3 regions of the Proteus mirabilis HI4320 genome follow, and region 1 is predicted to be linked to each of the others. Evidence: riboswitches for the same ligand, from Rfam matches in the RefSeq annotation. Region 1 holds a riboswitch; each other region holds the start of a gene.
What was found. A riboswitch is a leader RNA that binds a small molecule or an ion and turns the genes downstream of it on or off. The one in region 1 is predicted to bind thiamine pyrophosphate.
Positions count from the first base shown of each region.

Region 2: linked by a shared signal. The riboswitch ahead of thiD (bifunctional hydroxymethylpyrimidine kinase/phosphomethylpyrimidine kinase) and the one ahead of thiC (phosphomethylpyrimidine synthase ThiC) in region 1 are both predicted to bind thiamine pyrophosphate.
Region 3: linked by a shared signal. The riboswitch ahead of thiB (thiamine ABC transporter substrate binding subunit) and the one ahead of thiC (phosphomethylpyrimidine synthase ThiC) in region 1 are both predicted to bind thiamine pyrophosphate.

Region 1 is NC_010554.1:3,039,036-3,051,618, reverse strand. It holds gene thiH (2-iminoacetate synthase ThiH) at 1-596, opposite strand, end outside; gene PMI_RS13735 (thiazole synthase) at 596-1,375, opposite strand; gene thiS (sulfur carrier protein ThiS) at 1,377-1,577, opposite strand; gene PMI_RS13725 (HesA/MoeB/ThiF family protein) at 1,574-2,323, opposite strand; gene thiE (thiamine phosphate synthase) at 2,317-2,964, opposite strand; gene thiC (phosphomethylpyrimidine synthase ThiC) at 2,948-4,900, opposite strand; TPP riboswitch at 5,032-5,154, opposite strand; gene PMI_RS13710 (HAD family hydrolase) at 5,199-5,879, opposite strand; gene nudC (NAD(+) diphosphatase) at 6,027-6,812, shown strand; gene hemE (uroporphyrinogen decarboxylase) at 6,901-7,974, shown strand; gene nfi (deoxyribonuclease V) at 7,967-8,635, shown strand; gene PMI_RS13690 (YjaG family protein) at 8,710-9,300, shown strand; gene PMI_RS13685 (HU family DNA-binding protein) at 9,491-9,763, shown strand; gene PMI_RS13680 (DUF1481 domain-containing protein) at 9,778-10,470, shown strand; gene purD (phosphoribosylamine--glycine ligase) at 10,494-11,783, opposite strand; gene purH (bifunctional phosphoribosylaminoimidazolecarboxamide formyltransferase/IMP cyclohydrolase) at 11,796-12,583, opposite strand, start outside.
Region 2 is NC_010554.1:1,699,302-1,711,884, forward strand. It holds gene trhP (prephenate-dependent tRNA uridine(34) hydroxylase TrhP) at 1-33, shown strand, start outside; gene yegS (lipid kinase YegS) at 342-1,235, shown strand; gene fbaB (class I fructose-bisphosphate aldolase) at 1,285-2,334, shown strand; gene thiD (bifunctional hydroxymethylpyrimidine kinase/phosphomethylpyrimidine kinase) at 2,388-3,185, opposite strand; TPP riboswitch at 3,236-3,324, opposite strand; gene PMI_RS07775 (hypothetical protein) at 3,649-4,293, shown strand; gene pagP (lipid IV(A) palmitoyltransferase PagP) at 4,911-5,549, shown strand; gene PMI_RS07785 (amino acid permease) at 5,650-7,032, opposite strand; gene mgrB (PhoP/PhoQ regulatory lipoprotein MgrB) at 7,179-7,475, opposite strand; gene PMI_RS07795 (helix-turn-helix domain-containing protein) at 7,693-8,079, shown strand; gene yidA (sugar-phosphatase) at 8,203-9,009, shown strand; gene brnQ (branched-chain amino acid transport system II carrier protein) at 9,311-10,663, shown strand; gene PMI_RS07810 (peptidoglycan recognition protein family protein) at 10,731-11,615, opposite strand; gene PMI_RS07815 (alanine/glycine:cation symporter family protein) at 11,746-12,583, opposite strand, start outside.
Region 3 is NC_010554.1:2,525,976-2,533,935, reverse strand. It holds gene PMI_RS11500 (helix-turn-helix domain-containing protein) at 1-202, opposite strand, end outside; gene thiQ (thiamine ABC transporter ATP-binding protein ThiQ) at 330-1,031, opposite strand; gene thiP (thiamine/thiamine pyrophosphate ABC transporter permease ThiP) at 1,024-2,604, opposite strand; gene thiB (thiamine ABC transporter substrate binding subunit) at 2,604-3,617, opposite strand; TPP riboswitch at 3,682-3,774, opposite strand; gene rppH (RNA pyrophosphohydrolase) at 3,887-4,417, shown strand; gene ptsP (phosphoenolpyruvate--protein phosphotransferase) at 4,426-6,672, shown strand; gene lgt (prolipoprotein diacylglyceryl transferase) at 6,759-7,643, shown strand; gene PMI_RS11465 (thymidylate synthase) at 7,675-7,960, shown strand, end outside.

The DNA.
Region 1 (12,583 bases):
TTTTTTCCTCTTAGATGATGCAACTGATAAGTGGGTTCATGATAGGTTTCTTGATAAACCATTACACCATCAATACCGAGCGTTTTTAATTCAGCGTACTCATTTGTCGCCAGAGGTTGTACTTCCATCATTAATAAACTGAACTGCTGGCGAATAAGCGGTATATATTGACGGAAATAATCCATACCAACTTTTCTTTGATGCTCTCCTGTAACGAGTAGCAGGCTATCAAAACCTAATTGCCGAATGCTATGACATTCAGCAAGGATTTCGTTTTCATTTAATGTTTTGCGCTTGATGGCATTACTCATTGAAAAGCCACAATAAGTGCAATCATTAGCACATAAATTAGAGAGGTACAGTGGAACATATAAACCGACAACATTACCAAAACGTTGTCGAGTTAGTTGCTGGGCACGTTGTGCCATTGGCTCTAAATAATGTCGGCCAGCAGGGGAGATCAGCGCCATAAAATCATCAAGCGTTAAAGTATGATGAGATAAAGCAGTTTCAACATCTTCACAAGTTTTACTATTCAGTCTTAACGTGATGTCATCCCAATCTAATTGTTGCCAATAATCAGAAAATGTTTTCATTAGAAAGCCTCTAAATATTGGGTTAATGGGCTAGAGGCTTGTGCTTGCATATGTGTTATTGAAGTCGGTACAGCCAGTCCAGATTGTCGAGCAAGCTCTCCAGCATCAATTGCAGCTTTAAAAGCTTGAGCCATTAAAACTGGATTTTTAGCTACGGCTATGGCGGTATTAACGAGTACAGCATCCGCACCCAATTCTAAAGCTTCAAGAGCATGGCTTGGTGCGCCAATACCTGCGTCAACAACAACGGGTATTGAGGTTTGCTCAATAATAATCCGCAAAAAATCGCGAGTTTGTAAACCCTGATTGGAACCAATAGGTGAACCTAACGGCATTACAGCTGCGCATCCTACCTCTTCTAAGCGACGGCATAATACCGGATCAGCACTGCAATAAGGTAAAACCACAAAACCTTCTTTAACAAGAAGTTCAGCCGCCTTAAGTGTTTCTATTGGATCAGGAAGTAGGTATTTGGTATCAGGATGAATTTCTAATTTGATCCAATGGGTATCAAAGGCCTCTTTTGCTAATCGTGCAGCAAAAACGGCTTCTTGTGCTGTTTTTGCACCAGAAGTATTAGGTAATAATTTTATCCCTAATGATTTAAGAGGGGCGATTAGATCATCATTGCCATTTTTTAAATCAACACGCTTCATTGCCATTGTGACTAATTGGCTACCAGAGGCTTTAATGGCTTCAGCCATGAGTGTTGGTGTCGCAAATTTACCTGTACCAGTAAATAACCTTGATGTGAATGTAGTATCAGCAATTTTCAACATATCAGCCTCCCGCAATTGCTTGAAAGAGAAGAATTGTGTCACCCTCATTGATCATTTGTGTATTCCAGTTTTCACGCGGAATAATGATGTCGTTGATAGCGAGTGCCACCCCCATAGAGGGTTGTTTTAACTCAATAAGGAGCTGGCTTATCGTGACAGGCATATCCAGAGAATAACGTTCGTCATTTACGGTAATATTCATGCTAACCCTCGACAAACAGGACAGTTTTTTGATGGTGTTAAGCGCAAGGTGCTCCAATTTTGTTTTCTACCATCGAACAGACGTAGTTTTCCACTTAACGTACTTGGTAAACCTGCAAGTAACTTAATTGCTTCAAGTGCCTGCAGAGTACCAATGACCCCTACAACGGGGCCTAGAATTCCAGCTGTTTGGCAATTGCGTTGTGGCTCTTTGTTATCAGGATAGAGACAGTGGTAACAACCATGAATAAAAGGGGGCTCAAACACGATCAACTGACCACTAAATCCAACGGCACTGCCACTAATAAGCGGTATTTGTTGTTTAACACAGATACGATTGATTGCTTGGCGAGTGCTCATGTTATCAGTGCAATCTAAAACTAAATCGATGTTTTGAAGCAACGTAGAGGGAAAATCATCATTAACACGTTGTTTATAGGTGGTGATTTTAATGTCAGGATTTAAGGCAAGTAGAGCCTGTTTGGCGATGTCTGATTTTGCATCTGGGATATCTTGAGTGCGATAGAGAATTTGACGCTGTAAATTCGAGACATGCAAATTATCATCATCGACTAAAATAAGTTCACCCACTCCTGCACCTGCTAGATAAAGTGATGCTGGAGAGCCTAACCCACCTAAGCCAATAATTAATACTCTGGCTTGCTGTATTTTGGTTTGCCCTTTTAATCCTATATCTTCTAACATCACTTGTCGGCTATAACGCATAAAATCATTATCATTTAGCATGATGGTTTTCCCTCTACTAATTCTAATAATTTAAGTGTTACCTGTTGCCAGTCTGATGCCTTTGTTATTGCACTCACTAAAGCAACTCCACCAACGCCAGTTGCTACGACATCAGAGACTTTTTCTAGAGAGATCCCGCCAATAGCAACGGTTGGAAAATCATGAGTTTGTTCTACTTGATGTTTGAGTGCTCTTAAACCTTGTGGCTTTGATGGCATATCTTTCGTCGTCGTTGGAAATATATGCCCTAAAGCAATATAAGAGGGAAGTAACCTTTTTGCTCTTTGTAGTTCAGTGTCATTATGGGTGGAAATACCAAGGCATAAACCTGACTGTTTAATAGCATCAAGATCGGCAATGTCGAGATCTTCTTGTCCAAGATGAACACCATAAGCGTGATGTTTAATGGCGAGTTGCCAATAATCATTGATAAATAATCTTGCGTTATACTTACGACCTAATTTGATTGCAGTGATTATATCTTGTTCAACATCTTTGGGCTGTTTATCTTTGATGCGTAATTGGATCGTTGTTACACCTATTTTCAACAGGCGCTCAACCCATTCAATAGAATCGACAACAGGGTAAAGCCCCAACTTTTTTTCGGTTGGGGCAAAAGCCGAATTAGAGGATCTGTTCATTATCAGCTACCTCGGAACTGGCTATTTCTGCACTGTGGTATAGCTCACTACCATGGGCTTTAAAGGCTTGCGACATCTGCTCCATACCTGCTGCATAATCACGCACTTCTTGTGTTATCTTCATTGAGCAGAATTTAGGTCCACACATAGAGCAGAAGTGAGCGACTTTCCCCGATGCTTGAGGTAAGGTTTCATCGTGATATTGACGGGCAGTTTCAGGATCAAGTGCTAGATTAAATTGATCTTCCCATCGAAACTCAAAACGGGCTTTAGACATGGCGTTATCACGAATTTGCGCGCCGGGATGTCCTTTGGCAAGATCAGCAGCATGGGCGGCGATTTTATAAGTAATAAGACCTTGTTTCACATCTTCTTTATTGGGGAGTCCGAGATGCTCTTTCGGAGTGACATAACAGAGCATGGCACAGCCAAACCAGCCAATCATTGCAGCGCCAATACCGGAAGTAAAATGATCGTAGCCCGGTGCTATATCAGTTGTTAGAGGGCCTAATGTATAGAAGGGGGCTTCATGACAATGCTCTAGTTCTTCCGTCATATTGCGACGTATCATCTGCATTGGTACATGACCTGGGCCTTCAATCATGACTTGTACATCATATTCCCAAGCAATCTTTGTTAATTCACCCAAGGTATGTAATTCAGCGAACTGTGCTTCATCGTTAGCATCTTGGATAGAGCCAGGTCTTAGACCATCACCTAATGATAATGAAACATCATAAGCGGTGCAGATTTCGCAAATCTCTCGGAAGTGGGTATAGAGGAAATTTTCTTTATGGTGTGATAAACACCACTTCGCCATAATTGAACCACCACGAGAGACAATACCCGTTAAACGTTTTGCGGTCATAGGAACATAGCGTAATAGGACACCTGCATGGATAGTGAAATAATCCACCCCTTGTTCCGCTTGTTCTAATAAAGTATCACGGAACATTTCCCAAGTGAGATCTTCTGCAATACCGTTAACTTTTTCGAGAGCTTGATAAATAGGAACAGTACCAATAGGGACTGGGCTATTACGGATGATCCATTCACGTGTTTCGTGGATATAACGTCCAGTTGACAGATCCATCACGGTATCGGCCCCCCAACGTGTTGACCAAATCAGTTTTTCTACTTCTTCTTCGATAGATGAGGTAACCGAAGAGTTGCCGATATTAGCATTCACCTTAACTAAGAAATTACGGCCAATAATCATCGGCTCAGATTCTGGGTGATTGATATTGGCAGGAATAATGGCACGACCAGCAGCAACTTCTTGGCGTACAAACTCAGGCGTAATATTGTCAGGTAAATGTGCACCAAAGCTAAATCCGGCATGTTGTTGGCGTAATACTTCGCTACGAATACGTTCTCGCCCCATATTTTCTCGAATGGCAATAAATTCCATTTCTGGCGTAATAATACCTTTGCGAGCGTAATGTAATTGCGTCACTCTCTTATTATTTAGCGCTTTTCTAGGGCTGGGTTTTAACGGAAAGCGTAGATGTTCTAATCCTGCATCAGTAAGGCGTTGTTGAGTGAAATCAGAACTTAAGTGTGAAAGAGGTTCGGTATCATTACGCGCATCAATCCATGGTTGGCGAATTTTTTTTAAGCCAAGATTAACGTCAAGTTGAGAAGTTGGATCACCATAAGGCCCTGAAGTGTCATAGACTGGAATAGGTTCATTCTCTTCAAAAATAGGATCTTCTTTTGAGCCACCGATCAGGGTCTTATCAAGTTGGATCTCACGCATTGGCACTTGAATATCTGAACGAGTACCAGTGATATAAATACGTTTTGAATTGGGAAAATTAATACCTTGAATAGTGCTAATAAAGGATTGCGCTGCATCGCGTTGTTCTTTACGTGGGCGCTGTTTATTCGCAGTGGGCGAAACATCTTTAATAGAGATAGTTTGATTTTTGGACATAGCATTTCCTAATAAATATCAATCAAGCACAAGGCTTGTCGGGTGAATATTGAGAAAAATGCTTGTCTGGAGGTCGCAGGGAGTATCGACAGATAAGAGTGTAAAAAATAGACACAATGAAGCTATCTAAAGGTCGAATGACTCTTGTTCCCTTCGCGGGTATTAGCCCGATCAGGTTCCGCGGATCCCGAATTAACGGTCTCAGCCTGTGTTAAAAATAGCCTTATAAACACTAGGCACTCCGACAAGAATGCCCACAGTATATTAAAGATCTTAAAAACTACAAGCCCGATAATGATTATTTATTTAACTGCCAGTAGCACTGTTGCCATTCTTTTTCTGTTGCTATTTGGCTTAATCTTTCATCGGCGTTAATGGTGATAACCTCATTTGCTTGATAGCATAAAGGGAGATCGTTGGCTGAGTCAGTATAGAAATAAATATAAGAATCCTTAATGTTGTTTTGTTCTTTCCACTGATTGAGTCGAGTGACTTTACCCTCTCTAAAGGTAGGAATACCCTCAATATGGCCTGTATAATGATTATTTTTTATCTGCATATCAATGCCCATAGAAATATCAGCATTAAGTTGTTTTGCAATCGCATGTACCAGAAAAGACATAGTTGCAGAGATAATGATAACGGGGATATTTTGTTGTCGGTATAGGTTTATAGTATTAATGCCTTGAGGATAGAGCAATGGCTTGATTATGGTATGAGTAAAATCAGTAACCCATTGATTTATTTCTTCAATATTATGCTGATTAAAATAAGATAAATGTTGGTGTAAGTACTTATTTATATTGAGCCTTTCTGCGTAATAGTCAGCGATCATTTGTTTATCTAAAGCTAAAAAAGCAGGATCAGTGACTCTCTTTTTCTCCCACAAGTAATTTGTCCATAAACAGCTAGAATCTCCGGCTAACAGTGTTTCATCTAAATCAAAAATAGCGATCTTATGTTTCGTTATGTTTGTCATTCGAGTGAACCTTATTTATAAATACAATTTATATTTTTACCATGGAGGTATAGATGAATTTTGGCGTAGCGACATAATTCATTGAGCGGCTCTTGTGAAAGAGAGTATCCTCTATTGTATATCATTAACTAAGATAGAATTATTACTATGCATTTATATACGCTAACAGGTGGTGAAAAAGGCTGGTGGACAGTCAGCCTAGGCGGCCGAGTTTGGTTACCCAAAGGTGAACTTCCATTTGGTTTAGCAACAGATTGGGGACTTGTGGGTAAACAAGCCAAAATTGTTGGGGAATGGCAAGGAGAAAATGTCTGGCTGATTTATGACAAAATGGAAAGCGATATGTGTTCACCAAGGCTTATCGCATCTCAAGATGAAAAGTTATTTAAATTAGTCGGTCGTGGTGTTCAACTTGCTGAATTTTATCGTTCTCATCGGTTTTGTGGCTATTGTGGGGCTAAAATGCGCCATAGTGAGAGTGAATGGGCATGTTTATGTGATAACTGTCATGAGCGTTATTACCCACAAATAGCACCTTGTATTATTGTTGGTATTCGTAATAAAGATAAAATTCTATTAGCACACCATGTTAGGCATAAACATTCACCACTCTACACCGTTTTAGCTGGTTTTGTTGAAGTAGGGGAAAGCTTAGAAGATGCGGTAGCTCGCGAAGTTTTTGAAGAAAGTCATATTCATATTCGCAATATTCGTTATGTTTCTTCACAACCATGGCCTTTCCCTCATTCTCTTATGATGGGTTTTCTTGCCGATTATGCAGGGGGAGAGTTACGACATGATCCTTCGGAATTAATCAGTGCAGCATGGTATCGCTATGATGAGTTACCACAAATACCACCTTCTGATACTATTGCGCGACGTTTAATAGAAGATACGATAGCGAATATTAGACAAGATGAAGAAAATAGCTAAATAAAGGTGTTGCCTGCCAACTGTTATTTTTCCAACATGTTACACTACACGCTATTTTGCGGCCCTATTACTATTAATGGAGTTAGACATGAGTGAGTTGAAAAACGACCGCTATTTACGTGCGCTGTTGCGCCAACCTGTTGATGTCACCCCTGTTTGGATGATGCGTCAGGCAGGCAGATACCTTCCTGAATACAAGGAAACACGAGCACAGGCGGGAGACTTCATCTCATTGTGCAAAAATACCGAATTGGCATGCGAAGTTACCTTACAGCCTTTAAGACGTTTTCCTTTAGATGCCGCTATCCTATTTTCTGATATTTTAACTATCCCTGATGCGATGGGATTAGGTCTGTATTTTGAAACAGGGGAAGGTCCTCGTTTTAAAACACCGATAAATAGCCTTGATGATATAAAAAAATTACCTATTCCCGATCCGGAAGATGAATTAGGTTATGTCATGAATGCGGTACGTGCAATTCGTCATGCATTGCAAGGTAATGTGCCATTAATTGGTTTTTCAGGTAGTCCATGGACACTAGCTACTTATATGATTGAAGGTGGAAGTAGTAAGGCGTTCACAAAAATTAAAAAAATGATGTATAGCGAGCCACAAGCTCTGCATCTATTACTGGATAAACTGGCGGATAGCGTTATCCTTTATTTGAATGCTCAGATTAAAGCAGGGGCACAATCCATCATGATCTTCGATACATGGGGAGGTGTGCTAACAGGACGCGATTATCAATTGTTCTCATTACAATACATGCATAAGATTGTTGATGGTCTTATTCGTGAGAATGAGGGCAGAAAAGTTCCGGTCACCTTATTTACTAAAGGTGGTGGGCGTTGGTTAGAAGCGATGGCAGCCACAGGTTGTGATGCATTAGGACTTGATTGGACGATTGATATCGAAGATGCTCGCCGTCGAGTCGGTGATAAGGTTGCCTTACAAGGTAATATGGATCCTTCTATGTTGTATGCGCCACCAGCAAGAATAGAACAAGAAGTCGCTACGATTTTAGCTGGCTTTGGCAAAGGTACTGGTCATGTCTTTAATCTTGGGCACGGTATTCATCAAGATGTTCCACCAGCGCATGCTGGAGCATTTATTGATGCGGTTCACCGTCTATCGAAGCCTTATCATCAGGATAATGATTAATACTCAGCAATTACGTCAAGAGCAGACAGAGAAAGCTCAACAGATTATCTTAACCGACCAATTTATGGCACCAACTTATATTGCAGGTGCCGATGTCGGATTTGAAAATAGCGGTGCGGTCACTCGTGCCGCTATTGTTGTTATGCATTATCCCTCCTTTGAAATTGTTGAATATCAAATAGCCCGTATTGCAACATTACTACCTTATATTCCCGGACTCCTTTCATTCCGTGAGTGTCCTGCGTTATTAAAAGCTTGGCAGGGCATCAAGCAAAAACCGCAACTTGTTTTTGTTGATGGTCAAGGGATCGCACATCCTAGACGGTTAGGGGTGGCAAGTCATTTTGGACTCTTAGCCGATATTCCAACCATCGGTGTGGCAAAAAGTCGTTTATGTGGTGATGATAAAAAATTAGACGACGATGTAGGAAGTACGGAAAAATTAATGGATAAGGATGAGCAGTTAGGTTGGATTTATCGTAGTAAAAAAAGATGTAAACCTTTATATATTTCTCCAGGCTATAAAGTGAGTATGGAGAGTGCATTAGCGTGGGTAAAACGCTGTATAAATGGATATCGATTACCTGAACCGACTCGTTGGGCCGATGGTATTGCCTCAAATAGGCGATTATTTGAGCAATTGAATAAGAATAAGCTCTAAATCGGCGGTAAATATGTGGATATTTTCAATTTTCAGGTAAACTGCGGCTAAGTTAAGAAAATGAGTAATCACTAATGTTGAAGAACCCAATCCATTTACGTTTAGAAAAGCTTGAAAGTTGGCAACACTTAACGTTTATGGCGTGCCTGTGTGAGAGAATGTATCCAAATTATCAGGTATTTTGTCGCGAAACAGGATTTACTGATCCAACCCTGTATCGTCGTATTCTCGATCTAGTTTGGGAAACTTTAACGGTAAAAGATGCGAAGGTGAATTTTGATTCTCAATTAGAGAAATTAGAAGAAGCTATTCCTGATGCATCTCAGTTTGATATTTATGGTGTCTATCCTGCAATCGACGCCTGTGTGGCACTGAGTGAGCTTATTCATTCTCGTTTAAGTGGTGAGTCACTCAGTCATGCTATTGAAGTGAGCAAAATTTCGGTTGGAACTGTTGCTACACTTGAAATGACACAAGCAGAAAGAGAAATGTCTGAAGAAGAATTAAAATCTCTTGCTGCGGTCACTGAAGAGTTCGATATTCAATGGGAAATTTATCGCCTACTTGTTGAGTGCGAAGAAAGAGATATTGAACTAATAAAAGGTCTGCGTACAGACCTGCGCGAATCTGGAATGAGCAATATCGGTATAGAATTAACGCACTAAATCAGAAAAACGTGATTTAGTGCTTGAAAAGCGACGTTTAAAGACTTCACATTACCCCCGTGTATGTTCTACATTGGGTACGAAAAGAAGTGGCTCAGGTGTTTTGCTTAACTGACTCTCTAAAAAAGATGAATTAAGTTTTTTCACCAGATGTTTTTCAAACGATAAAACATACTTTAAGGACTATTTTATGAACAAAGCTGAATTAACCGAATCAGTTGCTGAAAAAGCGGATCTGACAAAAACTCAGGCAAAAGCTGCTATTGAAGCGTTTATCGACTCAGTAACAGGTGCTCTGAAAGAAGGTGATTCTGTCCAGTTAGTTGGTTTCGGTACATTCAAAGTGAATCACCGTGCAGAGCGTACTGGTCGTAACCCTCAAACTGGCAAAGAAATTAAAATTGCAGCAGCTAACGTTCCTGCATTTACTGCCGGTAAAGCACTGAAAGACGCAGTAAAATAATTCCTTTGAACGGAATGAACAATAGAGGGGGAGTTGCTCCCCTTTTGTTGAGACGACAGGGGCTGTTAGCAATAGGGTTCTCTTTTTTGCTCAGCGCCTGCTCTTCTTCTCCACAACTACCCGAATTTTCTGCAACGGGCTATATTGCAGATGAAGGGGTTGTGCGGCTTTGGCGTTTAAATAACAAAACATCAGAGCCTCAAGTGATTATGAGTGTCTATAGCTTTTATCAAAAGCCTGAAACTGTTGTCACTTTTTATGAGTACCGCCAAAATAGATTATGGCAAATTCGCAGTGAAATCGTTAATCCCTCCCATCCTTCCTCTTGGCATTTACGTTTAAATAAACGTGGCGAAGTTATCTTTATGCAACAAGAGTATCAAGGACAAAAGCGCCCATTAACAGAAGATGAACGTTTAAAAATGGTATTTGCAGCCAGTCGAGAACGAGAGATCAGTAAGGCATTGGCAATAGGTCAGGTAAAGCTAGTTCAAGGAACCTGGTATCAAGATACATTGACAACATGTGCGGGTGAAAAAGTGAATGTATCATTTGAAGCACCAGAACAACGTTGGCTAAAACGTAGAACACAGCATCTAACTCGTCCCGCTTATGTTGCTTGGTTGGATTCCCCCGAAGGTAACCAGTTGTTAATGGTTGCAGAACACGATTTTTGTAAATGGGAACCAACAAAAGAGAGTTTGTGATCACTCCCTTTTGCTGTTTTAACTTACTTTTTTAAACGCGCAATGGCACGATAGCCGATATCATGGCGATAGAAACAGCCATACCAGTGAATACTGTTGGCTAAAGCATAGGCATTCTTTTGAGCTTGTTCGATATTTTCCCCTAAAGCAGTTGCACATAATACTCGGCCTCCTGCTGTAACAACTTCACCTTGAGCCGTTAATTTTGTTCCTGCTTGAAATACCTTAGCTGTTGAAGAAGATGTTGCTGTTAGTCCCTCAATAATATCATTTTGGCGGTAGTTATCAGGATAGCCACCGGCGGCCATTACAACACCTAAAGCGGGGCGGGGATCCCAAATGGAGTCTTTACCTGCTAGTTCGCCTTTTGCACCCGCTAAACAGAGATCAACTAAGTCTGATTGCATGCGCATCATAATAGGTTGCGTTTCCGGATCGCCAAAACGGCAGTTAAACTCAATGACTTTGGCAATACCTTGCTTATCAATCATTAAGCCTGCATAAAGAAAACCTTGATAGCGATGTCCTTCGGCAGCCATGCCTTTGACAGTTGGATAAATGATGTTATCCATGACTTGCTGGTGGATTTCAGGAGTAACAACCGGTGCAGGAGAATAAGCCCCCATTCCGCCGGTGTTTGGGCCTGAGTCACCATCACCGACGCGCTTATGATCTTGACTTGTTGCCATCGGAAGTACATTTTCACCATCCACCATGACAATAAAACTGGCTTCTTCTCCATCAAGAAATTCTTCAATAACAATACGGTGTCCTGCATCACCAAAGGCATTACCTGCTAACATATCTTTTATCGCATTTTCTGCTTCGGTATGTGTCATGGCAACAATGACACCTTTACCCGCAGCTAGGCCATCCGCTTTAATCACAATAGGTGTGCCAACTTTATGGAGATATTCAAGTGCAGGCGCTATTTCAGTAAAGTTTTGATAAGCTGCCGTTGGGATATGATGGCGGGCTAAAAAATCTTTTGTAAATGCTTTCGAACCTTCTAGTTGTGCCGCACCTTTGGTGGGGCCAAAAATCATCAGTCCCGCTTGTTTGAACGCATCTACTACACCAATTACCAATGGTGCCTCAGGCCCCACAATGGTTAAATCAATGTGATTTTGCTGGGCAAATGCAACTAATGCGGCAATATCAGTGGCACTAATATCAACGTTTTGTACGCCATGTTCTAATGCTGTTCCTGCATTACCGGGGGCAACAAACACTTGGGTTGCTAAAGGCGATTGCGCTGCTTTCCAAGCTAGTGCATGTTCACGACCACCATTACCAATAATTAAAATTTTCATAGCAATCCCTTATTAATGGCGAAAATGACGCATGTTAGTAAAAATCATCGCGATATTGTGTTCATTAGCTGCTGCAATTACTTCATCATCACGAATAGAACCACCTGGCTGAATAACACAAGTTACACCGGCCATAGCTGCCGCATCAATACCATCTCTAAAGGGAAAGAATGCATCAGATGCCATGGCGCAACCTGCCACTTCTAAACCTTCATCAGCCGCTTTAATCCCTGCTATTTTAGCAGAATAGACTCGGCTCATTTGGCCCGCACCAATGCCAATCGTCATGTCATTTTTGGCATACACAATTGCGTTGGATTTCACAAATTTTGCAACTTTCCAGCAAAATAGCGCATCTTTCCATTCTCGTTCACTAGGCTGGCGTTGCGTGACAACCCTTAGGTTTTCTTCTTTAACCATACCTAAATCACGATCTTGTACTAATAAGCCTCCGTTAACCCGTTTGAAATCAAGTGCAGGTTTAGCTTCTTGCCATTCACCACAGGCTAATACACGAACATTAGGTTTGGTTGCTAAAATAGGTAGAGCATCTTCATTAATAGAAGGCGCGATAATGACTTCGACAAATTGACGCTCTATAACGGCACTTGCTGTTTTTGCATCTAAGCTTCTATTGAAAGCGATAATACCGCCAAATGCAGAAGTTGGATCAGTTTTAAATGCATTGTCATATGCTTGTGTGAGAGTGTCCGCAATAGCAACGCCACAAGGGTTTGCATGTTTCACGATAACACAAGCTGGTTCGGAAAATGATTTCACGCATTCCAATGCAGCATCAG
Region 2 (12,583 bases), 1.3 Mb from region 1:
CCTCATAAAATTGATGCGGTAGAAGTGAAGTAAATCATCATTATCTGATTTGATGTGGTCAATTTCAAAGATAGATCACATCAATACCTATTCATTTGCCGTATTATCTATTTCGAAAAATAAAGAACTAGAATGAATACAGTAAGACTAGGAACCACCTCCTTGGCAAATCCAATCTCCCTTGGATTTGCCTTTTCTTTTTTTATCCCCCGCTATTTTTATTATTATTTTTTGAGTAACGTAAATTGCTTTTGGCTTTGGTGATACTTTGTAAAAAAAATGGTAATTCGCCTAATATCCATTATCTTTAAATAAGTCATATTAATTAAGGAGTCATATTGATGGGCCAAATCAGTTTGCTGATTATCAATGGAAAAAACTCAGGCAATGAGGCTCTGCGACAAGCGGTTTATCAACAACGCAAGGAAGGTAATGATATCCAAGTCAGAGTGACATGGGAATCAAGTGATATTCAACGCTTTGTGCAAGAAGCACTACATATTCAAGCGCAAACCATTATCGCCGCAGGGGGTGATGGTACGATCAACAATGTCGCCTCTGAGCTGGTTCGTTTAGCCCCCTCTTCGCCCCCCGCGTTAGGCATTATCCCTTTAGGGACTGCAAATGATTTTGCCACCAGTGCACAAATCCCATTAGAGATGGACAAAGCGCTCAGTTTAGCGATTAAAGGTCGCGCCGTTCCTGTCGATATTATTAATGTGAACAAAACACATTACTTTATCAATATGGCCTCAGGAGGCTTTGGTACCAAGATCACCACTGAAACCCCTGAAGCACTAAAATCTGCCTTAGGTGGTGCTGCTTATTTTATTAATGGTTTATTGCGTATTGATACCTTAAAAGCGGATCAATGCACCGTTGAAGCTGAAAATTTTCATTGGAAAGGTGAAGCTTTAATTATCGGTATTGGTAATGGACGCCAAGCGGGAGGTGGACAACAACTTTGCCCCGAAGCACTGATTAATGACAATAAACTCAATATTACCCTTGTTGAAGCCCGTGAATTGCTTCCTTCTCTATTAACCAGTCTGTTCGATCGTAAGAAAAATGACAAAATTATTGAGCGAGAAAGTGATTGGGTCACTATTAGTGCGGCTCATGAAATGGTATTTAATTTAGATGGTGAACCCCTTTTAGGGGATAAATTTGAATTTATTGTACTACCTGAAGCGATCCACTGCCGGTTACCGCCCCAATGTGACTTGTTATCTTAATGTAGATAAATGACAATCACTATCATCTCATCGTGAACTGGAGTAAGTAATGACTGATATAGTAAGTTTGTTAGGTGCTGATGCTAACTCATTATTGGAACATCGCTGCCAAACCATCCCAAGCGAAAATCTCTACCTGCCAGGTTCTGACTTTGTTGATCGTGTGATGATTGATAACAATCGCCCTAATACCGTATTGCGTTCTATGCAAACCCTGTTTAACCATGGTCGTTTAGCAGGAACGGGTTATCTTTCTATTTTACCTGTCGATCAGGGTGTTGAACACTCTGCCGCTGCCTCATTTGCCGCGAACCCACTCTATTTTGATCCCAAAAATATTGTTGAGCTTGCCATTGAAGCCGGATGTAACTGTGTTGCTTCCACCTATGGTGTTCTAGCTTCTGTTTCTCGTCGTTATGCACACAAAATCCCATTTTTGGTAAAACTTAATCATAACGAAACATTAAGCTATCCAACTCAATACGACCAAACGCTATATGCCAGTGTTGAACAAGCCTTTGAAATGGGCGCTGTTGCTGTAGGTGCGACTATCTATTTTGGTTCTCCAGAAAGCCGCCGCCAAATCGAAGAGATCTCGATGGCATTTGAACGTGCCCATGAATTAGGCATGGTTACCGTATTATGGGCATATTTACGTAATCCAGCCTTTAAGAAAGATGGGGTTGATTACCATGCAAGTGCTGATTTAACAGGTCAAGCTAACCATTTAGCATCAACCATTGGTGCCGATATTGTTAAACAGAAAATGGCTGAAAATAACGGTGGCTTTAAAGCGATTGGTTTTGGTCATACTGATGAGCGTGTTTACACTAAACTGACGAGCGAAAACCCCATTGATTTAGTGCGTTACCAATTAGCTAACTGCTATATGGGACGTGCAGGATTAATTAACTCAGGTGGAGCATCGGGTAATAATGATCTTGCTGATGCAGTACGTACTGCAGTCATTAATAAACGTGCTGGGGGCATGGGGCTTATCTTAGGTCGTAAAGCCTTTAAGAAATCCATGAAAGACGGTGTTGCTCTAATTAATGCCGTACAAGATGTCTATTTAGATAAATCTGTGACTATTGCTTAATTTTTTACGATTAAATTACGCATTGAAGCCCCTTTAATAGGGGCTTTTTGATATCACCACCAGCGATGAAAATGATGTACAGGGCCGAAACCTTGTCCCACCTCTAAACTGTCTGCCTGTTCTAACGCTTGCTGTAAATAGGCTTTTGCTTGTTCAACACAACTTTGCCAATCAGAAACTTGAGGACGAATAGCAGCTAAAGCGGCTGAAAGTGTGCATCCCGTACCGTGAGTATTTTTTGTATTGATGCGCGGTGAAGTAAATCGCCATTGCCCATCTTGGGTCAATAACCAATCAGGACTTTCTTTCTCGCTTAAATGGCCCCCTTTCATCAATACCGCCTGACAACCTTGATAAAGTAATGCTTCACCTTGTTGTTTCATAGTTGTTTCATCTGTCGCGATATCACAACCTAATAGTGCTGCCGCCTCAGGCAGATTTGGCGTGATCAAATCAACGCGGGGTAATAACTGAGTGAACATTTTATCAATAGCATCAGGTTGTAACAGTGGATCGCCGCTTTTGGCAAGCATAACAGTATCAAGTACGACAAAAGGAATGGGATATTGCTGCAGTTTATCGCAAACGACATCAATAATACTGGCATTAGAAAGCATACCAATTTTAGCGCTATCTATTCTGACATCAGAAAGTACCGCATCTAATTGTGCTGCGACAAAATCTGGGGATAAATCATAGACAGAGTGTACACCACAGGTATTTTGCGCTACCAGTGCAGTCATGACTGTTGTGCCATATACACCCAGTGCGGAAAATGTTTTCAGATCAGCCTGTATCCCCGCCCCACCACTCGGATCGGTGCCGGCGATAGACAACGCGTTATATCTCACTGATTAACTCCTCCTTTACCAGTTACAGAAAAGTCGGGCTCTGTTAATCAGCACAGTGACCTTGACTTCCCTACGCTGGCATTATCCAGATCAGGTTATACGGGTTCATCTCAGCCAATAGGCGCCCCGAGCCAAAGCTTATATGATATAAGCCACAAGAGTATCGCATGCAGAAGATAAAGAAGCTAGTTTGATAGTGACAACCTTTATCAGCTCACTTAACGTGCTTTAAGTTAACTTTTCTATTTTAGAAGATAAATTAATCTAGCTTATCTATAATAGAGGCAGGCTCGATGATTTATATTTTATTAGCTATCAATCTTGAATATATATTCTCAACATAAAACAATGATAAGCATAAAATAAAATATTTTGCTCATTTTAACGACAATCGATATATAATCTGCTAAATGAGGTATTTATAATGCATTTCTTGACCACCACTGATATGCGGAGGGGCTAAATGAAAAATGAACCATCGCAACAACAAAATGGACAATCAATGCCTTATCTTATTCCTGATGCAGATTTTAATGCGAAATTAAAACTACCAGCCAAAAATATTGAACATACAATACAATTTATAACCCAAGGGGTAAAAGATATTTCTTTAGACGGTTTTGAAATTCCTACGGGCTATCGGTTAGTTAAAGCTGTTCATAGAGATCAATATAGACTTATTACTACTAATAAAGAAAGCGAAACAGCCTATTTAGTTGAACTAAGATTTCGACAAGATATCGTTTATGGACAAACAACATGTACTCAAATAAAAGTATGGCGTTCTCGCCTTCCTAAACATCGCAATGTAATAAGAGATTTACCCCGCACTTTCTTTTATAACCTATTAAAAGTACACAATATTGTTGTGACTGATGAGGAACAAACCTCTGATGGTAAAGGTTTTTGGATTGATATGATTTTATGGGCTTTTAGTGAAGGATATTATATTTATGCTTCAGATGGCACTGAAATGGATCGACCATTACATTTAATTGATAGTGTGGAAGACTTTTATAATAAATGGGATGCGTTTTGCTGGGAAAAAGATCGCGATATTCATACTCATCGACTATTAGTTATTAGTAAAGAACCGTTATCTCAATAATTAAACGATTTTTTCTTAAAATCTGTGGGTTTTCCCCTCGTTACTCATAACTCACAGATTTACCCCTTCTTTAGGGGTGCTATAGTGAAGTGATCACTTTATCCAGCAGCCATAAAACTTAAACACTTTATAAACACATCTTCGTTTTTTGCTTTTTTTATTTAACTCTCATTATTAATTACTCTATTATCCTGCTCCTTTGCAATTTTGCCCATATAACAAACACTATTCATTATTAACGTTATATTAATATTTCAATATGCGATAAAAAAACCGATGGATATGTAATCGTTATATTATGTTATAATGTTTTTTAGATAATATTTAATCGTTATTATCTTGCTTAGTTTGTTTTATTCTAAAATCTAATAAATTATGTATCATTATTAAGCTTAATAAATCCTCAATTATATTAACTAATACTATAAATAATTATCTTTTAAATGGGAGCAACTGAGATACATCTCTTTGTAACCATTTGAAATTAAATATAATGTTATTAAAATAGTTCAATTTCGGATAGCTCTTATCTGAATATTTCACTAATTCAATAACACTATGGCACAAATTTTTTTAACATTACCAGAACCACCGCAATGCCGTATTCGGAGTTATATATGTCATCTACCTATTTTCACTCTAGCCTATTAGCAGCTACACTGTTTTCAGTTACGTTAACAGCACCTGCTTTTGCTTCTGAAAATACGCAAAACACACCTCAGACTATTACGACAAAAAAACCTCAGCCAGCAGAGAACACTTTCTCAGAAAAAAATGAGGAAAGCTATTGGGGAAAATTTAAACGTAATCTTACCCAAACTTGGGATAATGACCAATATAACTACTATTTACCGGTATGGACTTGGCATAACCGTTTTACTTACGATAAAGAAAAAACCAATCGTTATAACGAAACGCCTTGGGGATTTGGTATGGGTAAATATCGTTATGATAATGAGGGTGATTGGCATGGCTTATATGCTATGGCCTTTATGGATTCCAATAATCGTGTACAACCTATTATGGGCTATGGTTTTGAAAAAATGTGGTATCCCGGTGGAGATAGAGAGGGTTTTCGCATGGGGGCGGGCTTTACCTTAAGTGTGACTGCTCGTCATGAGTATAACTATATTCCTATGCCATTACCTCTACCGCTAGTGTCAGTCGGTTATGAACACTTATCATTACAGGCGACTTATGTACCAGGAACCTATAATAACGGTAATGTTTTATTTGCTTGGTTACGTTGGCAGTGATCGATTGCCCTAATAAAAAATAAAGTGACTCTTTTTAGAGTCACTTTTTTAATATCGCGTTTTTCTTATCTTTCGCTTAGGCTAACTTAGCCAAGATAATTTAACTATCTTGCCTTGCTTGTGTGGTTGTCAGCGATTTTTTAGTTCTTGAGATCTTAAAACCTATCCAGAGCAAGCCTACCCAAAATGGCATCAAAATAACGGAAATATTAATTTTTGGCATCATTAGAATAATGACCAAAATCATACATAAAAAGGCTAAACACAGATAGTTACCATAAGGATACCAAAGTGCTTTAAATGAAGGCTCTACACCCTCTTTAATTTTAGCTGCACGGAATTTTAAGTTTGCTAAACAGATCATGATCCAGTTAAGCACTAATGTTGTTACCACTAATGCCATTAATAGCTCTAAAGCTTGATCAGGGAGTAAATAGTTAACCAAAATCCCGAGTGATGTGGCTATCGCAGATAACCCCAAAGAAATAACAGGTACACCACGTTTATTAACCTTAGATAATGAATGCGGTGCATTGCCTTGTTTGGCTAAACCGTACAGCATCCGGCTATTAGAATAAACGCCACTGTTATAGACAGATAATGCCGCGGTTAAAACCACCGCATTTAAAATATGGGCAACAACAAAATTATCTAAATTATGGAAAATAAGTACGAAAGGACTTTCTCCTTTCACCACTTGGGTCCAAGGATAAAGAGAAAGCAGTACAATCAATGAACCAATATAGAAAATCAAAATACGATAAACAACTTGGTTAGTTGCTTTGGGAATACTTACTTTAGGATTTTCTGCTTCTGCGGCGGTGATCCCCACCAGCTCAAGTCCCCCAAATGAGAACATCACAATAGCTAATGCAGACATAAACCCAGTAAAGCCATGAGGGAAGAAACCTAGCTCCCATAAATTGCTCACAGAAGCTTGCGGACCACCATTACCACTGACCAATAAATAGCTACCAAATAAAATCATACCAACGATCGCCAAAACTTTTATAATGGCAAACCAAAACTCGGTTTCACCATACATTCTGACATTAATTAGGTTAATTAAATTAATAGCAACAAAAAACACCGCTACCGAAACCCACACCGGAATATCAGGTAACCAATAATTAATATATTTTCCTGCGGCGGTTAATTCAGCCATACCGACAAGAATAAACATAACCCAGTAGTTCCAACCTGATAAAAAGCCAGCAAATGGCCCCCAATACTTATTGGCAAAGTGACTAAATGAACCCGCAACCGGCTCTTCGGCAACCATTTCACCAAGTTGGCGCATGATCATAAACGCAATAAAACCACCAATCGCATAGCCTAATATAACTGATGGCCCAGTCATATTAATGGTTTGCGCGATACCAAGAAACAGACCAGCGCCGACAGCCCCACCCAGCGCAATCAGCTGGATATGTCGATTTTTAAGACCGCGCTTTAATTCTGCTTGTTGCGACTCTTTCGCCATACATCCTCTTTTCTTCATCTATCAGGTAAAAGTGTAAATCAATGTTTACGATTTTGTTTATTTCAAGCCACCATTAAAACACTAATCTGACTTGAATAACAAATACATTTTGTGATAGAGGGGAAAAAGCATAGAAAGCGGGTTTTTTACGGCTGCTTAGAGGGGAATAAGATGGTAAAGCGACAGATACCTTGCTGAAAATCTTCGCCTTGATCGCAAAAATTATCTAACGCCACAAGGTACAACCCCAAGCTGATAGCTAATATAATTATTAAGCTAATAATTATTTTCTTTGCGTTCAAATTAAAATCCTTTAAATACATTTTGTTAATAGTACTTATTACAAAATAGGCATTCGCTTTAATACGATAACAACGCCTATCACTGTTGTTATAAAATTCGCAATAAGTTATCTCTAAGATTAAATTTAGCATAGTTTTCATAAAGAAAGTTAAATGCTTCCTCGACAGAAAACAGATAATTGGCACTATTTTTTCTTAATTGTACGCAAAATAGGCATTTTTATTTTAATTACACATTTTGCCAACACATAGAAACAGCAATCAACTAATATGGATTTCTCTGTTTGCCACTTTTTGTATAATATTAAGGAGTTAATTTTGTTTTTTACCTTAACTTCATCGATAGAATGGAACTGTAATGCCACAAGATAATCATCTCGCATTAGTTTGCGCGCTAAGTAAATGGATTGAGGAGCATTTAGGTCGCGTAATACACCTTGAAGAGCTAGCGGCTTACTCCGGCTATTCCCTTTGGCATATGCAGAAAATTTTTAAAGAAGTCACGGGCACCTCTTTAGGAAAGTATATTCGCCAACGCCGTTTAGCGGGGGCTATCCATCTTTTACGCACCAGTGACCGCTCAATATTTGATATTGCATTAGATTTCGGCTTTGGCTCGCAATCACACTTTACTTATATGTTTCGTAAAGAGTATGGCATCACTCCATTTGACTTTAGGCAAAATCAAAATATCGAGTTAGAGACAAAACAGCCCTTACATTTGCAATCACTTTGTTGTGATTAGACTGACTTTTATGTGGCATAGAGATATTCTCTTTCGTGTCACATAAATAAAGCCCCAGTTATGTGATGATAATACCTCGCCCTTACCAACCATTAACTGCTTTACTTTAATATGGGGATGATAATGAGTATTAAGCTTATCGTTATTGATTTAGATGGAACGTTACTAAACGAACAACATGAGATCACACCTGAAGTACATCAAGCGATCCAACATGCTAAAAATTCTGGAGTGCATATTGTTCTTGCATCTGGGCGATCTTTTAACGGCATCTCTCCCTATTTAAAAGCACTGAATCTTGATACATCTGATAACTTTTGCATTAGCAATAATGGTAGCCAAATTCACCAAGCAGAAAATGGTGAAATTATCACCGAAGACTTGCTCAATTTTGAAGATTACCTCTATTTTGAAGATCTCTCCCGTGAGATAGGTGTTCACTTTCATGTTTTAAGTGATAATAAAATTTATACCACCAATCGCCATATTAGCCATTTTACTTGTCGTGAAGCATTCTTAACGTGGACACCTCTCTATTATCGCCCCTTAAGCGAAATGCAAAGAGATATGCGCTTTAGTAAATTTATGATCGTTGGTACACCTACGGTATTAGATAACGCAATGCAATATTTACCTGCTAATATCTATCAACAATACAGCATATTACGTAGCGCTCCTTATTTTATTGAGATATTAAATACCGATGTCAATAAAGGAAACGCGGTACAAAAAATAGCAGAACATTTAAAAATCACTCCAGAGAAAATAATGTGTATTGGCGATCAAGATAATGATTTAGCGATGTTACAGTATGCGGGATTGGGTGTTGCGATGGGAAACGCCCCTGAAGAGATCAAAAAAGTGGCGAAATTTATTACATTATCTAATAAAGAACACGGTGTTGCTGTCGCTATCAATAAATTTATTTAAACACGATATTTTTTGTGTTTTATCACTAATGTCTACAAAATTATATAGCAATTGTGATCCTAGCTAGAGGATCACACTGCTTGCCCCCCTGCTTTATAGCCATTTATTATGCTCCTTTTCCTGCTGGATCAGGATTAAACACCTATTTCTTCTTACATCTCCGTCAGAATTTGTTACTATCAATTCTCTTTTCGTTATTCAAACACTATTTTTACAAGATAATTACCTAGTAATTAGGCTAAATATAGAATAACAAGTATAAATTATTAATATATTCTCTCTCAGACAGGTAGTATTAGTTATGCTTTCAACAAAAGACATGCTAGTCCTTGGAATGATGGTTTTTGCTCTTTTCCTTGGCGCTGGTAATATTATTTTCCCTCCAATGGCAGGTTTCCAATCTGGAAACCAATGGTTTAGTACGTCATTAGGATTTTTGGTTACAGGTGTCTTACTCCCTTTTTTAACCTTAGTCACCGTAGCTATTCGTGGACGTGGTGAACGCCTTTCTATCGACTTGCCATCATGGTTTGCGGTGTTATTTTGGATTGCACTTTACCTGATTGTCGGTTCTACCTTTGCAATGCCTCGGGTCACGAACACCGCCTATGAGATGGGATTTTTACCTCTTGGTCTTATTGAAAAAAATACTACGACCCATCTGACTTTCGCATTAATATTTAACCTATTAAGTATGTTCTTTATGCTTAAACAAGGTACGATGATCAGTGCCATCGGTAAATTCATGACCCCAGCGCTCTTAATACTTCTGGTTGTCGTTGGTATTGCTGTAGTGGCTAAACCGCTTTCCCCTATTGAAGAGCCTACCGGCCTTTATGCGGTAAATGGCTTCTTCTCCGGTATTATTGACGGTTATCAAACCATGGATGTGCTATCTGCTATGGCTTTTGGCGGGATCGTCGCTCGTGCGTTATATACCAAAGGGATCACCAATCCTAAACAAATTGGTTTTATCACCATAAAAGCGGGGATGATTTCGGTTTTACTCTTAGCCGCCCTTTATTTATGTTTATTCTATTTAGGTGCCACAAGTCACGCAGTATCTGTTTTTGCTGATCCGGCACTAAATGCCACTAACGGTGGTCAAATCTTCTCACGCTACGTAGACGCTTTATTTGGCTCTGTCGGTACTTGGTTGATGGGCGGGATTGTTTTATTAGCCAGTATGACAACCTTAGTCGGGGTTACTAGTGCTGCGGCAGACTACTTTGCGACATTCCATCATCGTTTAGGCTATCGCTTCTGGGTTGTAGTATTTACACTGTTAACGACGTTAGTCTCTACTTTTGGTCTTGATACCTTATTACGTGTCACTATTCCTGCATTATTAATGATTTATCCAACATCGGTGACACTAGTCTTACTACAATTTGTTCGCCATAAACTAAAATCACCGCGTTTTACTTACCGCTTTACAATCTGTGTCATTGTTTTAATGAGCCTACTTGACACATTAAAACAGTTAAAATGGCTAAATGGAGATTTATTACAACTATTTAGTTACATTCCACTGTCTGAGTATGGGCTAGGTTGGTTATTACCGGGTATTATTGCATTCGCAATTTCATTACTAATTAGTCTCAGTTTTAAAGAAACCGACACAGAAATTGCTACACCTAATACAGTAAAATAAATCCATTATAGCAACTAGCCCCAAAGTAAATGGTCACTTTGGGGCTAGTTTTTATCCTTAATAACGATCAATTATCTGAATGTTTTATTGGCTCAGTTGATGGCTGTATCCACTTAGTTCGATATTTATCAATTAACGCCATTAAAATAGCTTCTGACTGCGCATCAGGAATACCTTTAATATCACTTGGTCTAAAATGCATTTGAAATGCGCTAACCACTTTTTGCGTTTCAGGATCTAATATCCCTGTTGTTGGTGTTTGATAACCATACTTCGCTAACAAGGTTTGAAAATTAGCAATATCAACAGGCTCCGATGCAGCTCTTCCCGCTAAATAGAAAGTAACTGTTTCATCATCTGGCCAAGCGCCTATTCCTTGTTTCGCTAATTCAGCCCATGGGAAAAGTGGCCCTGGATCAACTTTGCGTTGTGGTGCAATATCACTATGCCCGACTACATTTTGTGGTTCAATACCATAGCGTTGAATAATATCTTTCATCATCATAGTAATGGTTGAGAGTTGTTCTGCGGTATAAGGTAACCACTCTCTTAATGTACCCTGATCGTTATAACCATAATTCACTATCTCAATACCAATTGAACCATCATTCAAACCTGCACTATTTCCCCACTGACTTAGCCCTGCATGCCATGCTCTTTTATCTTCACTCACTAAAGCAAACACAACCGGCTTACCATCAACATAATTTGGTTTGGTAGGAATTAAATAATGACTGCTTACATTTCCCGAAGTTAACGTTTTTAACGATTCTTTATCGTCAACGGCGGTGTAGTGCATAACTAAAAATTTTACGCGATTATCTTGCCCAGGATTATTGGGAACAACTTGTGCAAAATAATCCCCCCTATCAATAAGCTGAGGTTGCTGAACACAACCTGAAAGCAACCCCAAAGTAACAAGTAAAAAGAGACTGTAGCGACTAAAGATCATTATCCATCCTGAATACATTAGACTATAAATTTAAGGCTAAATTGTAGACAAAAAACCCATATTAAAAAATATGGGTTTTGTATTTTGGTTTTTTTTTAATAATTTTTTAATGAATACCGTACTTGCTCAATTATTGCCTCACCTTTTCACAGCGGACTAACGGCTCATTCGGTAAAGGCTCTTTATCCCAAATACCTTGCTCTATATCATTTTGTAATTCAGGGTATTGGCGAATATTGAAAGTGGGTAATACACCAGCTTGTCGCTGTTGGTTATAATCTTTAATTAACTTCAAAGCGACGCCTGAAAGTAAAATAATGGCAATTAAGTTAGTGACAGCCATCAATCCCATCGAGAGATCAGCCATTTTCCACACTAACGGCATTTCAGCCAAAGCGCCAAACATCACCATCGCCAGTACAGCTGATCTGAGTAAGAATAGCCCTGTCATATGATTGCGGCCTAAAAAAATCATATTACTTTCAGCATAGGCATAATTTGCAATAATCGATGTAAAGGCAAAGAAAAAAATCGCAACAGCAATAAAAGTACTCCCCCAACCACCGACAGTTGACGATAATGCTAGCTGGGTTAACTGAATACCATTAATACCATCTTGATAATTATCTAACACACCTGAAGATAAAATAATCACTGCAGTCGCACTACAAATCACCAAGGTATCCATAAATACCCCTAACATCTGAATATAACCTTGCGATGCTGGATGAGGTGGGTAAGGTGTTGCAGAAGCGGCGGCATTAGGTGCAGATCCCATACCTGCTTCATTAGAAAATAGGCCGCGTTGAATACCTTGGGTCATCGCTTGACTAATACCATAGCCAATTGCCCCTGCTGCGGCTTCCTGTAAACCAAATGCGCTTTTAAAAATTAGCATAAACACTTCAGGTAAACGTTCAAAATGATCTGCGACAACCCAAAATGCTAATAATAAATAGGCGATAGCC
Region 3 (7,960 bases), 520 kb from region 1:
CTTGCCCTAGTTGAGTAAGAATTTCAATCATTAGGCGTAATGCACTATTTGGTATTTGTACAATATGATTATTACCCGTCTTATCTATAATGGATAGCTTCTGCGTTTTGCCATTAATATCCATAACAGCGGATAGCTCTTGGCTACTTAATTTTGCTAATGCAATATCTTCAGCACTAAGTCTCTCACTTATCGTATTCATTAGTATTTCCCCCTTTTTAATAACTAGATTATCTGAAATATTCGAAAAATAGTCAAGTATTCGAAATATTCGAAAGAGGCTTGTAGGGGGGAATAAGCTTCTTTCGATATCGCTATATTTCAATAGATTAATTAAAAGGTATCCCTAACAGCAGTGATTGATCCACTTCGCCTTTGATTAATGACGCTGTATTTCCATCATAGACAATGGTGCCATTATCAATAACAAGCGCTCTTGGTGCGATTTTATGAGCATCTTCTAAGCTGTGAGACACCATGAGTAAAGTGAGATTTTTTTCATCACAAATTTGTTCTAATAATGTCAGCATTTCGATACGTAATGCGGGATCAAGGGCGGAAAAAGGTTCGTCTAACAATAAAATAGGCTGTTCACGTACCAGACAACGGGCAATTGCCACTCGTTGACGTTGACCTCCTGATAGCTGTGAAGGTAAACGCTCTAGATAATCACTTAAAGAAACCTGTTTGGCTCGACTTTCTAATAGTGCTTTCTGTGCCACAGTGAGCTTTAGCCCTGGATCTAGCCCTAAACCAATATTTTGTCTTACCGTGAGATGAGGAAAAAGATTGTTATCTTGAAATAACATCGAGATAGGGCGTTGGGCAGGGGCTGTTTTGGTATGATCTTTCCCTTTTAAAAATAACGAGCCTGACTCTGAGGGCAGAAAACCCGCTATTAAGCTGAGTAATGAGCTTTTACCTGCACCACTGGGACCTAAAATAGCAATACGCTCCCCCGCTTTTACCGTTAAATTAAAGGTCAGATGTTGGTGCTCATAGGTATAAGAAAGCTGCTCTAACTTAATCATAGGATTTTCCTGAAACGCGTTCGATAAGGCTAAAAAGCGTGAAACATAACAGCAAAAGGAGCATCGCGGTGACAGCGCCATCTTGTGTGTGATAAGCACCGATTTGCTGATAGAGGTAAAAAGGTAATGTTCTAAAAGTTTCATTTCCAAATAAGGCAACAATACCAAAATCACCAATGGAAATGACACAAGCAAAAGCCAGTGCTTGTGATAGTGGCTTTTTCAAAGCGCGTAGCTCTATCCAACGTAGACGATTAATACCTCGCAAATTAAGGGAAGCACATAATAGATTATAGCGGGCTGCAATATCATTCATTGGGTTTTCAAGTACTTTTAAAGCATATGGAATAGCCATAAGCGCATTAGTGAGGATCACTAAAAGATAGGGAGATTCAGGTAATCCGGTTGTGCTGTTTAATAATAGAAAAAAGCCCGTCGCTAATACAATGCCCGGCATAGCCAGAATAATGAGTCCACTCATTTCCAGCGCTTGTCCGGCCTTTTTAAAATGGCGTAAGCGTAATTCTCGACTACTCCAGAGCAACATCATCGTTAAAATAACACAAAGTCCCCCAGCGCCAAGTGCAATAATTAATGATGTTGTAAAGGCTTGCCAAAGTACCGGCTGTTGTAGAACACCTAATAATTGACTGTTTAAGCCATCACTTATCACCGCTAATAACGGAGGAAGTAAAAAGAGCATAGCAAGTACGATAATTAAACTATCCGTTATTTTATTGATTAATGAGTCGCTAGGATCACGCCAGCTTAGTTTTTGATGACTACCGACAAAGAGTGTTCCCTTTAATTTTTGGCTAACAAGTACTAATCCTAAGCAGCAAAATAGCTGAATTAATGCTAATAGCGCTGCACGATGTAAATCGTAGTCATAACTTAATGCTTGATAAATTGCCAATTCAACAGTTGTTGCCGCAGGCCCACCTCCCAGCGCTAATACAGTCGCGAAACTTGCAAAGCAGAGCATAAAAATCAGTGATGCAGTAGGCAGGATTTGTCGCCATAAATAGGGCCACTCGAGAAAACGAAAACGTTGCCAGCCATTCATTCCCAATTGTGATGCTAATTGGCGTTGCTCGGTAGAAATACTTTCCAAGGCTTGTAACAACATTCTGGTAGCCAGTGGCATATTGAAAAAAATATGTGCGAGTAAAATGCCTTGTAAACCATAAGGCGTAAAATGGTAATCAATCCCTAACCATTGGCATATTTGAGCCAGCCACCCCATGCGACCATACACAGTTAAAATGCCAAATAGCGCCACTAACACCGGTAGAACTAAACTCATTGCACATAAGCGTAAAAAGAGCGTTCTGCCAACAAACTGGCGTCGATAGAGCGCTTTTGCTAACCAAATTGCCGGTAAAATGGAAAATAGCGCGGATAAAAATGCTTGCCAAAAAGTAAAGCGCACCACATGCCATAGGTAACTATCAGCAAAAATAGTCGATAAATCACCACTTGGCGCGTTAAACCATAAAGCACCGAAGGAGAGAAGGGCGACGGTAAGTAATAATCCCGAGGCGCATAGCCCCGGGATAAGCCATTTACCCATTAGCGGCTAACCGCAGATTGCCAATTACGTGTCCATGTTTGGCGCTCTTTGGCTACCACATCAGCATCAAATTGTAATGACTTTTGCGGTTTAGGCATAACGGAGTAGACCTCAGGTAGTGGCATATCAATAACAGGATACATCCAATTAGTGGTTGGGATGGTTTCTTGGAAAGCGGGGGTTAGCATAAATTGCATAAATTGCTGAGCTAATTCTGGCTGTTTGCTGGATTTTAGCTTGGCTGCAACTTCTACCTGTAAATAGTGTCCTTCATCAAAAATAGCTGCCGCATAATTGTCTTTTTTATCAGCCAAAATATGGTAGCCCGGAGATGAGGTGTAACTAAGCACAAAATCCCCTTCTCCTTTCAAGAATAAGCCATAGGACTCACTCCAGCCTTTGGTTACTGTCAGTGTTTTATTCGCCAATTTTTGCCACTGCTCAGCGGTATTGTTTGGATACAGTGATTGCATCCATAACATTAAGCCTAAGCCGGGGGTACTGGTACGTGGATCTTGATAAAGGATTTTCCACGGCTGTTGGCTATTTAACAGCTCATCCATGCTTTTAGGGGGATGAGTAATACGATTTTTATCGTAAATAAAAGCGAAATAACCGTAGTCATAAGGCACAAAAGTGTCATCAGTCCATTTTTCAGGTAATGCTAGTTTTGATGTATCAATATTGCTTGGTGCAAAAAGTCCGGTCTGTTTTGCCGCATGAATAAGATTGTTATCTAGCCCTAAAATAATATCTGCCTTACTTTTACTCCCTTCCATACGTAAACGATTAAGGAGAGAAACCCCATCCGAAAGGGCAACCAGTTTTAGCTCACAATCACATTGTTGTTCAAATGCTTTTTTAATTGCCGGACCAGGCCCCCAATCCGCGGTAAAAGAGTCATAGGTATAGACGGTAAGTGTGGGTTTGGTTTGTTGTGCATTTGTGGCAAAAGCACTGAACAAACCTAGTGCACTGAATAAGAGAGTTGAACGAAGAGAATTTATTAACACGCTATTTTCCTCAGTAAAAAGTCAAGTAGGATCTGAGGAGTGAGGAGGCAAATGAGTTATTATTGCGCCATCCTGACTCAAATCCCTACGCCAGTATTAGCTGGATCAGGTTCCACGAGTTTTTCTCAGCTTAAAAAAAGCACCCCGTTGAGACATTCCCATTGTAGATAAATACTCACGTTGTGCAAAGTCTGTTGATAGTGGTTTACCGTTTGTGGGTAGTATGAAACAATGAGTTATCTTTCAAGTTTGGTTATTGAGGTAGTCTGGTGATCGATGATGATGGCTACCGCCCGAATGTGGGGATTGTAATTTGTAATCGGCAAGGGCAAGTGCTTTGGGCCCGTCGCTATGGACAACATTCATGGCAATTTCCTCAAGGGGGAATTAATCCTGGAGAATCACCAGAACAAGCCATGTATCGTGAGTTGTTCGAAGAAGTTGGATTAAGTCGTAAGGATGTTAAAATCCTTGCCTCCACGCGTAACTGGTTACGTTACAAGTTACCTAAGCGTTTGGTGCGTTGGGACACAAAACCTGTTTGTATTGGACAAAAACAGCGTTGGTTCCTTTTGCAGTTAACAAGTAACGACAAGGACATTAATGTTCAGCAGAGCAAAACGCCAGAGTTTGATGGTTGGCGTTGGGTTAGCTATTGGTATCCTGTTCGTCAAGTCGTCTCTTTTAAGCGAGATGTATATCGTCGCGTGATGAAAGAGTTCGCACCAGTAGTTATGCCATTACAAGAACAAGTGTCTATGTCTCGTCCTTCCTATGGATATCGCCGTAAAAGGTATTAGATAACACTATGCTGACACGTTTGCGGGAAATTGTAGAAAAAGTGGCTATGGCAGCGAGTCTGCCAGAAGCACTTGAACTATTAGTGAAAGAAACGTGTCAAGCTATGCACACGGATGTGTGTTCTATTTATCTTGCCGATATTCCTCATCGCTGTTTCTATTTAATGGCCACAAAAGGATTGAAAAAGCCGAAAGGGCGTGCCGTCAGCCTCTCATTTGATGAGGGGGTGGTGGGTGAAGTAGGACGTCTTTCTGAGCTGATTAATCTGGCTGATATTCGTGAACATCCTAATTTTACCTATCTGCCACAAGTAAAAGAGGATGATCTGCGCGCTTTTCTCGGCGTGCCCATTGTCTATCGTCGTCAGTTACTTGGGGTGCTGGTGGTTCAGCAAAAAGAGCGACGCTTATTTAATGAAAGCGAAGAATCTTTTATGGTGACACTGGCCACCCAATTAGGGGCGATATTGTCGCAAGTGCAAACGAAAGGATTATTTGGACAATATCGTCAAAGCCGTATTAAAGCCCTATCCGTTTCTACGGGGGTAGTGATGGCATATGGTTGGCAAGAGATGTCTCAGCCAACCTTAGATCATGTTTTTAAAGCCAGCGCACTGGATATAAAAAGTGAATTAAACCGATTAACGGTCGCCTTAGAAGATGCGACATCGGAGTGTCGCCGTTTTAGTAAGCGCTTTATGGCAAATTCACAAAAAGAGAGTGCGGCTATTTTCGATCTCTATTCGCATTTACTTAACGATCCCCAATTAAGACAAAAAATGACTGGGGTTATACAACAAGGCTATGTTGCTGAGTGGGCAGTAAAAGTGGTGATAGAGAAGTTTTCTGCACAGTTCTCAAGTCTTAAAGATAGTTATATGCGAGAACGAGCTTCAGATTTAAAAGCATTAGGTCAGCGCTTACTATTTCATTTAGATGATGATCTCAGCACGACAAATACATGGCCAGATCGCTTTATTCTTGTGGCGGATGAGCTTAGTGCCAATCTATTGGCTGAGTTGCCAGAACAACAACTGGCGGGGGTGATAGTTCGTGATGGTGCGACTCATTCACACTCAGCGATTTTAGTTCGAGCAATGGGGATCCCTGCCATTATGGGGGCAGATATTCAACCGGAGCTACTTCACAACCGAATGCTGATTCTTGATGGTTATCGTGGTGAGATTTTTATTGAACCAGAACCCTTTATCATGCAGGAATATCGGCAAATTATTGATGAAGAAAGAGTATTGAGTCAACTTGCTGAAGAGCAGCTTGAACAGCAAGCGGTATTAAAAAATGGTGAATCCATCAGTGTGCAATTAAATGCAGGGCTAAGCATTAAATATGAACAACGTATTAGCGTTGGCATAGATGGTGTCGGTCTTTATCGCACAGAAATCCCTTTTATGTTACAAAGCGGTTTTCCTTCCGAAGATGAACAAAAAAACCGTTATCGTGAAATCTTATCATTTTTTCCCAATAAACCCGTCGTACTACGTGCTTTAGATATAGGTGCAGATAAACAGCTTCCTTATATGCCGATAAATGAGGAGAACCCTTGTTTAGGGTGGCGGGGGATCAGAATATTACTCGATCAGCCAGAAATATTTCTGATCCAACTACGAGCGATGTTAAAAGCTAATCTTGAATTTAAAAATTTGAAAATATTGTTGCCGATGGTGACAAGTATTGATGAAATTGAAGAAGCGAAAGCATTGTTACTAAGAGCATGTGCTGAAGTTAGCCGAGAAATGAAATGCGAATGCATTCTACCACCTGTGGGGATCATGCTTGAAGTCCCCTCATTGGTCTTTATGTTACCGCAATTAGCACATCGAGTAGATTTTATCTCGATTGGTACCAATGATTTAACGCAATATTTACTTGCAGTCGATCGTAATAATACCCATGTAGCACTGCTCTATGATAATTTGCATCCTGCATTACTGCGTTCGCTTAATATTATTGCTTTAGAATGCCAACGTTATCAGTTACCAGTCAGTGTTTGTGGTGAAATGGCGGGTACGCCGATGGGGGCATTGCTACTAATAGGGCTAGGTTTTCGTCAGTTAAGCATGAGTGGCCGTAGTTTACCTAGGGTAAAATACTTATTGCGCCATCTAGATCCTGCTATCTTACAGCCTTTTATGCAACAGGTGTTGAAAGCTGAAACGGCAATAGAGATAAAAAAATTGTCTGCTGATTTTATGGAAAGACAAGGATTAGGTGGATTAATTCGCGGAGGTATCTGATAGGCCTTCGTATAAACTTTTTGTCTAAGGGGTTATCCACATCGACCCATAGATAGAAAATCATTAATAAAGTGAAGTAGGGAAGAATGAGTATAAACTACCTTAAATTTCCAGAAATCGATCCAGTTATGTTTTCTATCGGGCCAGTATCTTTGCACTGGTACGGCATGATGTATTTGATTGGATTTGTGTTTGCATTATGGCTAGCAAACCGCAGAGCGGCAAAACCTAACAGTGGTTGGCAAAAAAGTGAAGTCGAAACATTACTTTATGTAGGGTTTGTGGGCGTGTTTATTGGTGGGCGTCTAGGATATGTTTTATTCTATAACTTACCGGTATTTTTAGATAATCCACTTTACCTATTTAAAGTCTGGGATGGCGGAATGTCCTTCCACGGTGGCTTAATTGGGGTGATCTGCGCCATGATTTGGTTTGCTCGTCGCACTAAACGTCACTTTTTTCAAGTCGCAGACTTTGTTGCTCCATTAATTCCATTTGGTTTAGGTTTAGGACGTATTGGTAACTTTATTAATGGAGAGCTTTGGGGGAGAGTCACCTTAGATACCCCGTGGGCGATTTTATTCCCAGGCTCCCGTGCAGAAGATCTACAGCTTGTCGCGCAAGATCCCACTACACTATTACCTATCATTCAGCAATACGGCGTATTGCCTCGCCACCCATCGCAACTCTATGAAATGTTCCTAGAAGGCGTGGTATTATTTATTATTCTGAATATCTTTGTGCGCAAAAATCGTCCTATGGGCAGTGTATCGGGGTTATTCTTAATTGGTTATGGTGCTTTCCGTATTATTGTTGAATTCTTCCGCCAACCTGATGCGCAATTAGGTTTATTTAGCGGTATCAGCATGGGGCAAATTCTTTCCATTCCAATGATAATATTAGGCATTATCTTTATGGTGTGGGCGTATCGTCGCGATAAAGCCACTCCACAGACGCCAACAACACACTAACTATTATTAGCTAACAAAAAAGAGAGACTACATGAAGCAGTATCTGGCATTGTGTCAACGCATTATCGATGAAGGTGAATGGATTGATAATAAACGGACAGGAACCCGTTGTTTAACGGTGATAAATGCCGATCTGGAATATGATGTTGCCAATAACCAATTTCCACTCATAACAACGCGTAAAAGTTTTTACAAAGCCGCGATTGCGGAACTATTAGGGTACTTACGTGGTTATGATAATGCAGCACAATTTCGTGCTATTGGCTGTAATACGTGGAACGCGAATGCTAATGAAAATAGCGCATGGTTAAATAATC